DNA from 4 places in the Allobranchiibius sp. GilTou38 genome. Region 1 is predicted to be linked to each of the others. Evidence: predicted binding sites of a transcription regulator. Region 1 holds the regulator's gene; each other region holds the start of a gene.
The links. The regulator LexA, encoded in region 1, represses DNA repair genes until DNA is damaged. The targets are predictions, from matches to a motif close to TCGAACANNTGTTCGA.
Positions count from the first base shown of each region.

Region 1 (3,921 bases):
AACGCGACGGCGATGTCGCACTCGCCGGCCCGCAGTGCGGCCAGCGACTCGGGGGGCTCGGCCTCAGTGAAGGTCACCTCGACGTCGGGGTAGGCCTTTCGCACCATCGCGAGCGCGTGCGGGACGAGTGTCGAGGAGGAGGAGGGGAAGGCCATCAGACGGACGCGGCCGGCGCGCAACCCGGCGATCGCGGCGACCTCTGATTCGGCGGCCTCGAGGGCGCTGAGCACGGGGCCCGCGTGACGGGCCAGCACCGCGCCGGCTTCGGTCAGCCGCACGCTGCGGCCCAGGCGCTCCACCAGGACGGTGCCGATCCGGTCCTCCAGACGGCGCACCATCTGGGAGATGGCCGGCTGGGAGTAGCCCAAAGAGGTGGCCGCAGCGGTGAAGCTGCCCTCGTCGGCGATGGCCCGGATGACCCGTAGGCCCGCAGCGTCGATCATGCGCCGATCATATAATGGAAGGTTATCCATCGGAACCCATCTTCGTGCTTTCGTTCTGCACCAGCCCTGCGTCGCAGTGGCCACCCGCGCACCCACGGGGCCACGGGGCCGGTGCGACACTGATGACGTGCTCGAGTCCGCGGTCTCCCCGGTGCCCGAGGGAGTGCGCCCGGATCAGTGGGACGGACTGGCGAGCTACCTGGCGGATGGCGGGCTGGTCGCCCTGACCGGAGCCGGCCTGTCCACCGAATCGGGTCTGCCGAGTTACCGTGACGCCCGCGGCGTACGTCGGGTGCAGCCGATGACAGTGTCCGAGCTACGCGCCAGTCATGAAGCGCGGCAGCGGTATTGGGCACGTTCCTACGTCGGGTGGCCACGCTTTGCGGCTGCCCGACCGAATGACGGCCACCGCGCGGTCGCCAGGCTGCTCGCCGCCGGCACCCTGACGAGCGTCATCACCCAGAACGTCGATGGGCTACATCAGGCGGCCGGCGCGAGCGAGGTGCTCGAGCTGCACGGCAACCTGGAGCGGGTGGTCTGCATGGCCTGCTCGAGCACGCATCGCCGCGATGACATGGACGACTGGTTGCGCGACGCCAACCCCGGATTCGACCGCGCGATCGGAGGCGCGGTCCGGCCCGACGGCGACGTCGCGCTGCCCGAGGCGATCGTGCGCGCGTTCGTCACGGCCGACTGTCCGGTGTGCGGTTCGGACCTGCTGAAACCGGACGTCGTGATGTTCGGCGAATCAGTGCCGAAACCGTTGGTGGAGCAGTGCTTCGGCCTCGTCGAGGAGGCGTCGGCGCTGCTGGTCCTGGGGTCGTCGCTCGCGGTGATGTCCGGTTACCGGTTCGTGCGCCGCGCCGCCCGCATCGGCGTGCCCGTGATCGTGATCAACGACGGATGGACCCGCGGGGACGGCGAGACCGACCTGAAGATCGAGGCGCCGCTGGGCAGCACCCTGACGGCGCTGGCGGACCGACTGGGAGCGCCGGCCGTGGGCGCACCGGGCGCCCAGCGCGCCTGAGGAGCGCCGGGCGCCCGGGGTCGCTCAGACCCTGCGCAGCACCGCCGTGACCTTGCCCAGCACCACGGCGTCGTCGCCGTCGATCGGGTCGTACGCCGTGTTGTGCGGCATCAGCCAGACCTTGCCCCCGGTGCGCTTGAAGGTCTTGACGGTCGCCTCGTTGTCGAGCATCGCCGCGACGATGTCGCCGTTGGTCGCGGTCGGTTGCTGACGCACCACGACCCAGTCGCCGTCGCAGATCGCGGCGTCGATCATCGAGTCTCCGACGACCTTCAGCAGGAAGAGGTCGCCCTCGCCGACGATCTGCTTGGGCAGCGGGAAGACGTCCTCGACGACCTCGTCGGCCAGGATCGGACCGCCCGCGGCGATCCGTCCGACGACCGGGACGTACGACGCACTGGGTCGCCGGTCGCCGATGCCGGTCTCGTCCTCGACGCTCAGGTCACCGTCCGGCGCGTTGGTGACGCTGGACCCGCCCCGGTAGCCGCGCTGGTCCTTGTCCTGGTCCGGTGAGATGACCTCGATGGCGCGCGGCCGGTTAGGGTCGCGGCGCAGGTAGCCCTTGCGCTCGAGCATCGACAGCTGGTGAGCGACGGAGCTGGGGCTGGTCAGGCCGACGGCCTCGCCGATCTCCCGCAGGCTCGGCGGGTAACCGCGCCGGTCCACGGAGTTGCGGATGACCTCCAGCACGCGCCGCTGTCGGGTGGTCAAACCGTCGTCGTCGCGCTCGGGCATCTGGTGCACCTTGGCCATGGTCTTCGTCCGTCCCTCTCCGAGTGGATCGTGCTGTCACCGCCCGCCCCAGGTGTCCGTGCGGCTGCGCCCCCGGGGCCGATGAGTCGCCGTATTCGGCGTCGTTCCGCGGATTCACAGCTGATGAGCAGGGGCTGTCGGTGGTCGGTGTTTCAGTTCTGCAGGTGAGCACGAGATTACGAGAGTCGGACACACTTTCCAAACATCTGTTCGGGGCGTGTCTGGATTTTCTCGAACGCGCGTGCTAGACATCAGACAGATGATCGATCGCACACACGTACGATCGACGAGTTATCGGAGGATCTCATGAGTGCCGTCACCGCTGTTCCCAGCTGGGTCACTCCCGCCACCCCTGCCCTGCCGGGTCGTCCCGGCGCATCGCGACGTACGGCGCCCGCGTCCATCCGTCGCGGCCACCTGCGCGCGGTCCCTGATCTGCCCGTGCTCGTGGATGCACCTGCGCCGACGATGCACATCACTCGTCGCGGTCGCCTGCTGATCACGCTGTGCGCTCTCCTCCTATGTCTCGTCGGGGGAGTGGCGGGAGCCCGTGCCGCAGTGGGCGGCGGGTCCGCGCAGCGCTACGACACCGTGGTCGTCCAGTCGGGCCAGACCCTGTCCTCGGTCGCCCACCACGCCTACCCCCAGCTGCCGATCGGCAATGCGGTGCAGCGGGTGCAGGCCGCCAATCGACTGAACACCCTGCAGGTGTTCGCCGGCGAGCAACTGCGCCTGCCTCGCTGAGTCCGGCCGCGCGCCTTCTGGCGCCCCGTAGCAGGGCCGACACCGCCTCCGTCTCGCCCTCGGCGGCCCTCTGACCAGCACGAACGACCCCGCGCAAACCGGGCAGTCTCTAAAGGTTGCATCACCCCCTCCACCGGAATACGATCCCTACATCTAGTAGTTACATCGATGTAAGTCGTCCACATGTAGTCCCCAGGTCGACCCGGGTTATCCCAAGGCACAGCGCGGATATCCCCCGGTTGTCCACGAGTTACCCACAGGTGGGCGGCTCGTTCGGCGGGGCTACGGCGTGGACGGCGAGAGATCGGTGTGAGCCGATCGTCGAGGGTGAGGGAGACCGCATGCACTGCCCGTTCTGCCGGCACGAGGACAGTCGCGTCGTCGACTCCCGCTCGAGCGAGGACGGCACCTGCATCAAACGGCGCCGCCAGTGCCCCAGCTGCGGCAAGCGCTTCTCCACCATGGAGACCACGAGCCTGACCGTCGTGAAGCGGTCCGGCGCCAGCGAGCCGTTCAGCCGCCAGAAGGTGCTCGTCGGGGTGCGCAAGGCGTGCCAGGGCCGCCCGGTCTCCGAGGACGACCTGGCGCTGCTGTCCCAGCAGGTGGAGGAGACCATCCGGATGCAGGGACTGGCCGAGATCGACGCCCACGACGTCGGTCTGGCGATCCTCGGCCCGTTGCGTGCCCTCGACGAGGTCGCCTACCTGCGATTCGCCTCCGTCTACCAGGCCTTCGACGACCTGGGCGACTTCGAGGCGGCGATCGCGCTGCTTCGCGCCGAGCGTCAGGTGCTCGGCCCCTCGTACGCCGCCGACGACCCCGTTGTCAGTGGTGGCGGGGAGGATCACTGATACCCGGTCATCCCATGCGCCGGGTGCTGCAGCAGTAACCCGTGCGCGTACCGCAAGGCCCCACAGCATCACCAGCACCACCCGCATCAGCAGCCCAGCTCAC
Region 1 covers NZ_JAGEKN010000001.1:17,291-21,211, forward strand. The annotation lists gene JOB34_RS00055 (LysR family transcriptional regulator) at 1-443, opposite strand, end outside; gene JOB34_RS00060 (NAD-dependent protein deacetylase) at 571-1,470, shown strand; gene lexA (transcriptional repressor LexA) at 1,495-2,223, opposite strand; gene JOB34_RS00070 (hypothetical protein) at 2,530-2,967, shown strand; gene nrdR (transcriptional regulator NrdR) at 3,309-3,818, shown strand.

Region 2 (3,921 bases), on a different contig from region 1:
GGATCACCGAGCGACCCGCCTGCAGGTGCCAGCGCAGCATCACCTGTGCAGGCGATCTGTCGTGCGCTCGCGCGATGTCACCGATCACCGGGTCCTGCAGGGTGCTGGTGTGCTGGCCGTCCCGGTAGAACGTGATCCCGCCGATCGGCGACCAGGCCTGGGTGAGGATTCCGTGCTGCGCGCCGAACGCGTGGACCTCCCGCTGCTGGAAGTAGGGGTGTAGTTCGATCTGGTTCACCGCGGGCACCACGGCGGCCTTCTCCAGGAGCGCGGTGAGGTGCTCGACCATGAAGTTGCTGACCCCGATCGAGCGCACCCTGCCGTCGGCCAGCAGCTTCTCGAGGGCGCGGTACGCCTGCTGGGTCTTCTCGAAATCCGAAGGGAGCGCCTGGTGCAGGATCAGCAGATCGATCTGCTCCACGCCGAGCTTGCCGGCGCTCTTGTCGAACGCGTGCAGCGTCTCGTCGTACCCGTAGTCGCTGATCCACACCTTGGTCTCAACGAAGACGTCGTCGCGTGCGAGGCCGGAGTCACGGATCGCCTCTCCGACCTCGCGTTCGTTGCCGTACGCCGCCGCGGTGTCGATATGGCGGTATCCCGTCGACAGCGCCGCGGCGACCGCGCTGCGCGTCTCGTCGGCGGGCGTCTGGAACACACCGAGCCCGATCGCGGGCATCCGTACGTCGTTGTTCAGGGTCAGCTCCTGCATTGTCTTTCTCCTTGATCGGAATGCCATCGGGTCACGCCTTCAACGGCGCGCGCGACTTTGGTCAGTTCGTGCTCGCGGCGGCCTCGGCCGCGGCGTACTGCTCGTCGGTGACCGGCTCCAACCACGTCGTCGCGTCGGCCTCGCCGCTGCCGTCGAGGATCGCGTAGTGGCACATCATCTGATCGGCGGTGCCGCCGTGGAAGTGCTCTTCGCCGGCCGGGGTCCACACGCTCTCCCCCGCATGGAGCAGGACCGCGCGCCCGTCGCGGGTGCCGACCAGCCCGACGCCGTCGGTGCACACGAGCAGCTGCCCGTTGGAGTGGGAGTGCCAGTTGGTGCGCGCCCCCGGGGTGAAACGCACGTGTCCACAGACCAACCGGGACGTGCCGTCGCCGTCGAAGAGCGGATTCATCCACACGTCGCCGGTGAAGTTCTGCGCGGGCGTCTTGACGGTCGCGGTGCGGGGGTTCTTGTTCACGAGTGTCTCCGTGTCGTGGTGCTGGTCGGTGTGCTCACCCCACCACTGTCCCGGACACCACCAGGATCGGCGACCGGTCCTGATCACCCTGCAGAACGCACTACCGGGCGGCCGCTGCACCATCTGGGCACCGATCGCCGCGTGGGCTTCGGCTGAGGCCCCTCACACGCCCGACGAGAAGAGGTTGGTGATGCATACCTCTGGCGAATAACTAACATTCGCAGCATCTTTGATCGTATTTGCCCTTGCCATCGATATCGAACACGCGTATGATTCACAGTAGATGGCAAGGGGTGCCGTCACCAGCGTAGGAGGGCCATGGCGCAGTCGACGACCGACATTCATGGTCCCGCAGCGCCTGGCACGGGCGCTCGGTTGATGGCCCTCATGGCGGAGTTCACTGCTGCGTTGCAGGAGTGGCCGGGCGCCCTGTGGCAGTTGGACGAAGCGGCACTGGGCGAGGTCGTCGGGGGCATGCTGCGGATGGGCGCCCGGATGGAGAACGTCGCGGCTCTGGCGACCGCGGACGCACTGAGCCGCGGGACCGTGGTGAACTCCACCGCGACGGGTGCTCCGGCGTGGGTGGCCCGGCAAGCGGCTGGTGTGGACCCGGTCGTGGTGCGCCGGGTCGGGACGGTGGGCGTGGACTGCGCCGATCCGCGCAACCGAGTCGTGGCCGAGGCCCTCGCGACCGGGTCGGCGAGTGTGCCGGTGGCCGCTGCCGCGTTGCGGGAGGTGCCCCGAATCCTGCCGCAACTGCCGACCGCAGGTCGCGATGACCTGCTCGGGCGGTACCTGTCGCTGTCCGATCACGGGTGGCGGACCTTGCGGGAATTGACCACCCGGATCCTGGGTCAGTACGCCCCGCAGCAGCTCGTGCGGGACGAGGAACGTCAGCAGGAGTGCGAGTCGGTGTTCTGGGCCGACCTGCCCAACGGGTCAACGAGGTTCGTCGCCGAACTCTCGAGCGGGCACGCCGCCGTGGTCAAACACGCCCTGCGTGCCCTCTCCGCACCCACGCCTGCGCCTGCGCCACAAGAGTCCCCGACCAGCGCGGGGGCCCGGCTAGAAACCGGGACGGGTGCGCTGGAACGAGACACCCGCACCCCGGCCAAACGGCGCGCGGACGCGCTGGTGCGGTTGGTCGACACTGCGGCCGGGGTGCTGGACGGCACCGCACCGCGACCTGTCGGGGAGTTCGGCGGGACCGCCAAAATCCTGGTCACGATGGACTACGCAACGCTGTACGAGGGCCTTCGCAACGCGGGCCGACTCGGCCAATGCGGTTCAGCCAACGGCGAATCCGACCCGACGTACCTGCCGGGCATCGGCCGTACCACCGGCGGGGACCACTTGGACGCCGGCACCCTACGACGGATGGCCTGTGACGCCGACCTCATCCCCGCAGTCCTCGGCGGTGACTCCGAACTCCTAGACGTCGGGCGAGCGAAACGCCTCTTTACCGGCGGCTTACGCACCGCGATCATTCACCGGGATCAGCACTGCACCTTCCCCGGCTGCGACCGACCACCCGACTGGTGCGATGCCCACCATGTGAGGCCCTGGTGGGCCGGCGGACAGACAACACTGACCAACGCAGCCTTACTGTGCGCCCGCCACCACACCATCGTGCACCGCGACCTGCTCACCGCCCAGGTCACCACCACCGGTGTCACCTGGGACCTCACCCCCGGACTGATGCCCAGCCGACCCGGACAGAGACCGGCCGCATGACTCGCGGGGCCTAGTCCGTGCTCACCGAGCTCGCCGTTCCGAACGCGCCGGCCACCTGATCGGCGAGCAGGACCGCGACCCGACACTGCTCGGAGCTCGGATGCCGCACATGGGTCGCGGACGACACCCGGAAGTAGCCGAGGACCGCCTGTCCCCGCTGCACCGGGATGGCGACGTACTCGTCGGTGGGCAGCCCGATCCGGGTCACGTCGACCCGGCGACCGCCCCGGACCACCGTGCCGTCCTGCTCCAGGACGGCGATCCGCGCATCGCGGATCGGGCCGTCGACGAAGGTGGACCGCTCGACGTTCAGGGTGTCGGCGATCTGCTGAGCGGCGATCTCGGTGACCGCCCGGGTGGGCGCGCTGCCGTCCCTGATCGCCGCGGCACTCGCCAACAGCCCGTCCAGATAACCCGAACGGCGCGCGGCTCCGGCCTGCTGACGGTGGCCCCAGAGCGCGAGCTCGGCGACGGCGATGCCGATCAGCACGAGCAGCACCGTCGCGACGACGTGAGCCGTGTCGGCGATCGCGAACTGGTGGTAGGGCCGGGCGAGGAAGAAGTCGAACCAGACGCCTCCGGACACGGCGGCGATCAGCGCGGCCAGCCGGTCGGCAGTGGCGGCGGCTGCGACCACCCAGAGCACGAGCACGAGGACCGCGATGACCGGCGTGATGTCTCTGCGGTCGGTCGCGAGGAGCGCACAGATGACGAGCGGACCGACTGCCGCGCCGACACGCACCGCTGTGGTCCACCACCCGGCCTGGGCCCACGCCGACGGTTCGAAACGCTTCCGGCCGGTCATCAGGATCACTCTCCTTCCACCCGGAGCGGCACTGCTCCGATGTCTTCTCCTCCCAGTCTGATCCCGATCGGCCGGATGAGCGACCCTGCGGCGCATCAAGATTCGTTAATGGCCTGGCCCTGTGCTAGGTGATTGCGCCTTCGTCCCGCAGGATGGCGGGCAAAGGTCCAGAGCCGATCGGAGGGTGTCGTGCGG
Region 2 covers NZ_JAGEKN010000005.1:337,625-341,545, forward strand. The annotation lists gene JOB34_RS05090 (aldo/keto reductase) at 1-709, opposite strand, end outside; gene JOB34_RS05095 (cupin domain-containing protein) at 771-1,187, opposite strand; gene JOB34_RS05100 (HNH endonuclease signature motif containing protein) at 1,506-2,921, shown strand; gene JOB34_RS05105 (DUF4118 domain-containing protein) at 2,932-3,726, opposite strand; gene JOB34_RS05110 (M55 family metallopeptidase) at 3,916-3,921, shown strand, end outside.
Region 2: a site for LexA is predicted at 1,445-1,460, ahead of JOB34_RS05100 (HNH endonuclease signature motif containing protein). Genes of this name have one in related genera too.

Region 3 (3,921 bases), on a different contig from region 1:
CAACTTCCGCCTCACCGACATCGTGCCGGGGCTCGGGGTGGCGGCGGACTGACCCGCACTGCGTTTCAGCTCCGCCGTCCGCCCCGGCCTGACGGCGTTCGCGTCGGTTGACGGTCTTTGAACACCGGCAACGAACGTGAACGCCGTCAGGGTCATGCCGCGTGTCCCGTGCCGGGTCGCTGGGGCATGAGTCCGGGTGTGGGGTCCCAGGTGACGCCGGTGGTGGTGACGGTGGCGGTGAGCAGGTCGCGGTGGACGATGGTGTGGTGCCTGGCGCAGAGCAGTGCGGCGTTGGTGAGTTTGGTTTCGCCGCCGGCCCACCAGGGCAGGACAAGGTGGTCTCGGGGTCCCCGCGAAGTATCGGAGCGCAGCGGAGAACTTCGTGGGGTGAGGTTCGCGTCGCACCAGTCCGGTGGTCGATCACAGCCGGGGAACGTGCACCCTTCATCGCGATGGACGATCGCGGTACGCAACCCTCCGGTGAAGAGGCGTTTGGTGCGCCCGACGTCCAACGGTTCGGACTCACCACCGAGCACTGCGGGGATCAGGTCGGCGTCGCAGGCGAGCCGTCGCAGGGTGCCCGCGCCGAGCAGATCGCCGTTGATCGTGCGGCCCACGCCGGGTAGGTGGCCGGGTGGGCCACCCTGGTGGCCACTGCCTAGTCGTCCGACGGCGGTGAGCTGGTCGAGGAGGGTCTGGTGGTCCAGGGTGACGATGATCCTGGCGGAGCCGCCGATGGTGCCGTTGCTGTGGGAGCGGTCCCCGTCCAACAGCCGGGCCGCGGTGTTGGCCAGTTCCATCAGGGCGTCCGCGCGGCGCTTACCGGGGGTGCGGATGTCCCGCTCCGGCACCACATCAACCGTCGAGTCCACAGACGTGTCAGCGGTGTTCGGGCCAGTGCATGCTGCGGGTGCTGGTGCGGACAGGGCTTGGATGGCGTGTTTGATGACGGCGGCGTGACCGCCGGACAGGTCGGCGGTGAGCCGGGTGAGTCCGTTGGGAAGGTCGGTCCAGGTCAGCGTTTCACAGGCCTGCTGGTGTTCTTCCTGTGCGATGAGGACTTCGGGGGCGAAGCGGCCGATGATCCGCGCGGACAGGTCTCGCAGTGTGCGGGTCCCGGTGTGCGAGAGCGCGAGGTACCAGGACAGCAGCTCTTCCCGGTCCGCGCCGGGGATCACCGGCAGCACCTTGGGGACCTCCCGTAACGCGACTCGCGCGCAGTGCACTGTGACCGCGCCGGCGGCCAACGCATCGGCCACGACCCGGTTCCGCGGGTCGGCGCACCCGGTCGCGACCACCCCGATCCGACGGCAGATGGCCGGTTCGGCGACGATCGCGCTCGGCGCACACCCCTCGGCGCCACCGCCAAGTGACCCGGCAGAACCCGCTTCGGTGACGCACGCGGCAACCCACCCGCCCGCGTCAGTCGCAGTCGAGTTGGCCACAGTGCCGCGGGTGACCGCCTCCGTGGTGGCCACCGCCGCCAACGACTCCGCACGGGTCGCCAGACCCACCATCGTGGCCACGAACCCACCCAACTGGGCCTCGCCGAGCTGATACAAAGCACCGGACCAGTCCTCCAGTCGGGAGGCGAGCACCCCCAGGTCGGCCAGCAACCCGGCCGCAGCACCCGGACCGGCTGGCACCACCGGCGGGCAGGCGGCAAGTGGCGCATCAGGCACCCGTGAGATCCCCTCGACACTCATCCGCGCCCACCTCCTCCCAGTCACCTGGCGGCTTTGCGATCTGCTTCCTATCGTACGCGCGTTCGAAGCCGCCCGCAAGAGCAAATAGGACGAATTCTCATATTCGACAGTATGATTCGAGCAATGGTCATCCACATCTCTCAGTCGCAAACGGACTTGTCCACACCCAACAGCCACAGGGTGGACGCGACCCACAGCCGTCGTTCTCGTTGCCTCACGTGCACGGCTCCACGCCGTGTCGCTGCCGACAGCGCCGACCTGGCACGATGACGCCGTGAGCCACGTCATCCGAAGGACAGCGACCGCCGGGGCCGTGGGGGTCACCCTCGCCGGGGCCTCGCTCATGGGGCTCGGCGGCTACTTCGTCCGCCAGATCTTGACACCTGCCAAGACGGTGGCCGAGGACGAGACGGTGCTCGCCGTCGACGCCGACACCATCACCCTCCGACGTACGCCGGCCTCGACCTCACCGGGGCGCTACAGCCTGTATTGGCAGTCGTTCTCGGGCCATGCGCGGATCGGACAGATCCTGCACGAGGACGACGAATCGGTGACCCGCGAGGTGCTGGCGGTCGACTTCGGGCAGCCCACCCCCGGCCCGGCCCGGCTCAGCAGCTATTTCTACCCCGCGCCGTCGGTCGAGGACGGCACGCAGCTGGAGGACATGACGTACGACGGCGCGCTCGGCACCATGCCCGGGTGGGTGAGCGAGCCGGCGCAGCCGCAGGACGACGTGTGGGCGGTCCTCGTGCACGGTCGCGGTGCGTTCCGCGCCGAGGCGCTGCGCGCCGTACCCCTGCTGCACGACCTCGGTCTCGCGATCCTGGTGCCCGGCTACCGCAACGACGTCGACACCCCGCCCAACGCCGACGGTCGCTACCACCTGGGACTGTCCGAATGGCGCGACATCGAAGCCTCGCTCGCGTACGCCGTCGAGCGCGGCGCGCAGCGCATCGTGCTCTTCGGGTGGTCGATGGGCGGCGCGATCGTGCTGCAGCTACTGGACCAGTCGGCGTACGCCGACAAAGTGGTCGGGGTCGTCCTCGACGCCCCGGTGGTGAGCTGGCGGCAGGTCATCGACTCCCATGCGGCCGCGCACCGTCTGCCGCTCGCGCTCAGCCACGCCGCCCAGCGCCTCGTCGGTCAGTCGTGGAGCAAGTCGTTCGGTGGGGTCAGCATGCCGCTGTCGATCCCGCACACCGACTGGATCGCGCGGGCCGACGAACTGAGGGTGCCGACCCTGCTGATCCACTCCGTGGACGACGACTTCGTGCCCTACGAGCCCTCGCGCGACCTGGCCGAGGCCCGACCCGACGTCATCCAGCTCGAGACCTGGCACACCGCGCTGCACTGTCGGGAGTGGAACGTCGACCCGCAGCGGTGGCGCTCCGTGGTCGAGACCTTCGTGCGGACGCGGGTGGCCGAGTCCGGGCGAGGCGCCGACGACGAATAGCGCGGCTGCTCCTGATGGTCGACCCGGGCCGGGGTCTCGCGTCTGTGAGTAGAGTCGGTTCATCTCGCATGACCCCGAGCACCAGGAGTGAAGCCACGTGAAGGTCAACCCGTTCTCCGCCGGCCCCGCCGCAGCACTCGCCCTCGGTGTTCTGCTGCCGAGCGCGCTTCCCAAGCGGCGGCTGCTGTCCGTGGCGCTGGTCGGCGGCGCGTACGCCGCGACGATCGTGCAGGACCCGTCGAGCCCCCGTGCGTTCACGGTCTCGACCAAGGGGCTGCCGATCCCGCCCGCGCAGGAGCAGCTCGCCAAGATCGCTCTGCCCAGCCTGATCGTCGGCCTCGCGTCGGTGCCGGTCATCGGTCTCGCGCGGCTCCTGCCGCTCGGCCGGGTGCCCGCCGCGCTCGCCCTCGGTGGCGCCTACGTCGCCGCGGAGTCCTACCTGGCCGACAAGGGCCAGCAGGCGGTCGCCAAGGTCGACCTCAGCAACGAACCGGAGTCGATCGGCTGAGCGTCCTCACCTGACACACGTCGCCCGCGGCCATCGGCCGCGGGCTTCGTCGTGTCTACGGCGCCGTGTCACCCTGCGCTCCCGACCTCCCAGCGGGCGATGAGCGTGGAGTCCTGCTCCACCAGCGACAGCAGTTCCAGGTCGGACCGGTGGGCGGGGCCGGACAGCGTGCGGATCGCGCTGCCGGACAGCGTCATCGGCGTCGTCGTCGTGCAGATCTCATCGACGAGCCCGTGCTCGAGCATCGAGCTCGC
Region 3 covers NZ_JAGEKN010000006.1:656,403-660,323, reverse strand. The annotation lists gene JOB34_RS17500 (ATP-dependent DNA ligase) at 1-52, shown strand, start outside; gene JOB34_RS08240 (HNH endonuclease signature motif containing protein) at 153-1,706, opposite strand; gene JOB34_RS18095 (alpha/beta fold hydrolase) at 1,981-3,159, shown strand; gene JOB34_RS08230 (hypothetical protein) at 3,257-3,667, shown strand; gene JOB34_RS08225 (dihydrofolate reductase family protein) at 3,736-3,921, opposite strand, start outside.
Region 3: a site for LexA is predicted at 1,757-1,772, ahead of JOB34_RS08240 (HNH endonuclease signature motif containing protein). Genes of this name have one in related genera too.

Region 4 (3,921 bases), on a different contig from region 1:
CGCACGTCGCGGCCTGGCAGCACGACTTCGACCTGGCCTCGCCTCCGCCGAACCCACAGCAACCCACGTCGACGGACAATCGGAGCGGTCGCCGCGAGTGGACCGGCAAGCAGCAGGACTGGGTGCGGGAGATCTGCTTCGCCCGACGCACCGGCACCCGCGCGTACGACGAGGGTGAGGTGGACGCGTTCCTGGATCAGGTGCTGCTCGCGATGGCCAAGGGCGAGGAGCTGCCGCGGATCGAGACGGTGCGCTTCTACCCGCCCAAGCGTGGCCGGGGTGGTTACGACGCCATCGCGGTCGACGTCTTCCTGGACCAGCTCGGCACCATCCGCCCGATCTTGCGTTGATTCAGGCGCATGAGAGGTTTGCTGTCGATTCCTGAAATTCGATTCAGGCAGTCAGCTGAGTTGATTCTGCCCCGATCATCGCCTCGGGCTTGGTTTCGTGGATTCGGCCCGTAGGGCTTATCCAGGTGCATTCCCCATTGTCATTCATGCGCACCCGCCAACCCGTCTCGTGTTTTGCACGATGGTGGTGGCGGCACAGCAATTGCAGGTTGGAGGGCGTCGTCTCACCGCGCGGCCAGGGGATGACGTGGTCGGTGTCGCAGTTCTTCGGTGGCGCGGTGCAGCCGGGGAAGCGGCAGTGCTCGTCCCTGGTCTCGACGAACCTGCGGATCGCGACCGTGGGGGAGTAGGTGCGAGTGGTGGTGTCCAGGTGCGTGCCGGCGGTCGGGTCGGTCAGCACCCGGGCGATCCGGGTGCCGAGCTCGGCCGTGAGGCGCCGGACGGTGTCGCCGCAGATCGTCCCGACGCCGGCGACGTCGACACTCCCGATCGCGCTGACCGCGCTCAGCTCGCCGTTCCCCAGCGTGCGGTCGACCGGCACCTGGAAGACGACGGTCGTCTCGATGTGCGCATTGGCGAGGATGAGGTCGGTGAGGGCGTCGGCGCGGCATTGCGCGAGGGTCTTACCGGTCGTGGTCTCTGCGTGCAGTTCACGGGCGAGGGCATCGACCGCGGCGTACGCCGTATGCGCGCGTTCGGTGGCCAGCGTCGCGCGCAGATCGGTGTATCCGGTGTGTGCGGAGGGAGATACGAACACCCCGACCGCGTCACGCGCGGCAGCGCTGTGCTGGGTCTCCGCGGCGATCGGGTCGAGGCGGGTCAGGAGGGTGCGGGTGCGCCGGCTGATCTGCGTCGGGGTCCACCCGGTGACGCCGCGGGCAATGAGGGTGTCCACGACATGGCTCGCGATGTGGTCGGGCGCGTAGGCCAGGATCTCGGTGACCCGGCGCAGCCGCCAGGAGTCGATCGCGCCCGCGCCCATCAGATCGAGCAGGGCCGGCGCCACGGTGACAGCGTCGACCGCGTCGCCGACACGTGCGGTGGCCTGCCGTTCGCTCCAGCACATGGCGGGTGCGAGGTCGGTGTCGGCGAACTCCTCGACGTGGCCGATGCCACGGTCGATCTCGATGTCGGTCCCGTCTGAGTCACTCGTCCGTTCGGTTGCTGCGTACTGGGCGACCCGCAGAGTCTGTACCGCGGTGGCGGCATTGGCGATGGCCGCACATTCGGCTGCCTGCGATTCCAGGTCGCCGAGATCGAGTCGGTGGCGGTCGATCTTCGCCTGCGAATATGCCGCGGCGAGCACTTCGCGACACCATCTCAACGCTTGGGTGACGTCGAGATCACCGACAACCGGAGGCATTCCCATGGCGCCAGGAGAATCGAATTCCTGCGGCACGCCCCGGCCCCGATAAGCCGTGGTTTCGAGAAGCTGCCTCATTCATAGATCATACACCTGTTCGCATCTCAGCGCGACATTTCCACAGGTATTCTTCGCCCTTCATATCGAATGCCCCGACCCGGTTAATCGTCTGCCGGGATTCCGGTTTCCGGCTGTCCAGTGATCGACGTGAGATCGCGCACGGCGTAGCGATGATGCGCCCATTCCTCTTCGAGGATGGTGTGCAGACAGGCGAGCGTCGACACGGGGCGGTCAGGGGCCCACGGGTGCCTGCACGGCCGGGCAAGATCCTGCGCCGTGAGGGCTGCGATGAAATCGCGCACCATCGCAACATGCTCCGCCCGCACGGCGAGGATCTCGTCGTACGGCGGGGTCGCATCGGTGAAAACGGACACGTCGTAGCCGTCGGTCTCGTATTCGGCGTTCGGTAGACCGATCGGGTGGTAGGGCCGCTCCAAGCCCAGGATCGCGCGACCCAGCCAGGTGTCGGTCGCCATGATCAGATGCCGAAGGGTCTGCGCGTACGACCATTCGCCCGCCACCGAGACGTCGACAGTGCCCCTCGGCATCGACGCGACCCGCTGGCCCGTGGCGGCCCAGGTCGCCTCCAGCGCACCCCATGCCGCGCGCAGGCCGTCGGGAGTGGCAGCCCGCCGTTGCGCCCGCCCCGGGAAGCGGCGGTCGAGCTCGGCCTCGACGAATGCGACGACGTCGACTCCGTTGATCAGCAACCCGCCGTCCGCTGCCGACAGCCACGGAGCGTCGATGTCCGTGCCTTGCACGTCGACCGCGCGCATCGTGACACCGGAGAAGTCCGTCCGGACGAAGCGGGCGCCGCCGAGGTCCACATCGGTGAACTCGGCACCGTGCAGGAGGTCGGAGCTGGTGAACGTTGCCATGGTGCCTCTCCTCGTCGAGGTGCGTTGCCGCCGAGAGGTCAGCGCACGACGAGGCTGCTGACCATCTCGCGCCTGCTGTTGACGCCGAGTTTGGCGAAGATCGACTTCAGGTGGTCCTGCACGGTGTGCGGCGACAGGTGCAGCGCGGCGGCGATGGCCGACGTCGCGGCGCCCTGCAACACCATTGCGGCGACGTCCTGCTCGCGACGGCTGAGTCCGCGTGCGGCGAGCGTCATCGCGCAGATCTCGGCGGCGGTGGTGTCGTCGATGGTCACCACCACGTCATCGGGTGGTGGAGCCGCCTCGTTCGCGGGGCCCGCGGCGAACCTGGTCGCTCGCACCGTCAGCCAGGAGCCCGAGCGGCCCATGGCCCGGGTCATCGCGAGCTCCGGCGTGCTGCGCGCGGCTGCCGTTGCAGCCAGCACGGTCGCGGGAAGGGATCCGTTGTCCCAGCCGCCGAGGTCCTCGATCCGCGCTTCGGCCGCGGCGGTGATGTTGGCAACGCGGTCGGCGCCGTCGACGATGATGACGGACGGCCCGCCCGCCGGGTCGGAGCCAGTGCGGCGGGGGCTGAAGGCCGCACCGCGGATCAGGTCGGCGATCTGGGACTGCACGGCCGACACCACCCGGGCGTCGGCCGCCGTGAATGGCGGCTCGGCGGTGCCGCGGTAGATCGCGAGGGCCCCCCAGATCAATCCCTGCGCACGGAACGTCACGCGCAGTTCATCGGTGAACCCGAAACTGGGAGCGAGGAATTCGCGGAACCGGCGGCATTTCTCAGGTGCCCCGCCGGTGTCGATCGACAGCACCCCGACCGGGTCGGGCCGCGTCGCGATCTGACTGAACTGGTTGATGTCCGGGCCGCCGTACTCCGCTGCGGCGAACTCCTCGTCGCCGACCGCCAGGGGCCTGGTCTTGTAGGTCCAGCTGATCAACCCGGTGGACGGGTCGGTGGTGGCCAGGCAGCCGAAATCGAAGGGCACATGGCGGCGTACGGCGGCGCAGATCCGCGCGGCGAGCGCGCTCAGATCTGTGTCACCTCGGGCGCCGACGGTCAGCTCGTCCGCCAGCGACCGGTGCCGCTGCGTGGTCACCGGACCATGGTGACCCAGCTCCCCGGAGCGCGACAGCGTTGCGGCGAAAGTCCCCACATTTCTGGGATGGTGCGGACGAAGCGGCGTCCCGATTCTGGAGGCATGAACACCGACACACACAGCCACACCACCCGATGCTGGTGGAATGCGGAGCAGGCCCGATGGGTCTGCCGGCC
Region 4 covers NZ_JAGEKN010000003.1:139,360-143,280, reverse strand. The annotation lists gene JOB34_RS01180 (DivIVA domain-containing protein) at 1-350, shown strand, start outside; gene JOB34_RS01175 (HNH endonuclease signature motif containing protein) at 394-1,656, opposite strand; gene JOB34_RS01170 (DinB family protein) at 1,875-2,651, opposite strand; gene JOB34_RS17980 (LuxR C-terminal-related transcriptional regulator) at 2,690-3,745, opposite strand; gene JOB34_RS01160 (hemerythrin domain-containing protein) at 3,848-3,921, shown strand, end outside.
Region 4: a site for LexA is predicted at 1,799-1,814, ahead of JOB34_RS01175 (HNH endonuclease signature motif containing protein). Genes of this name have one in related genera too.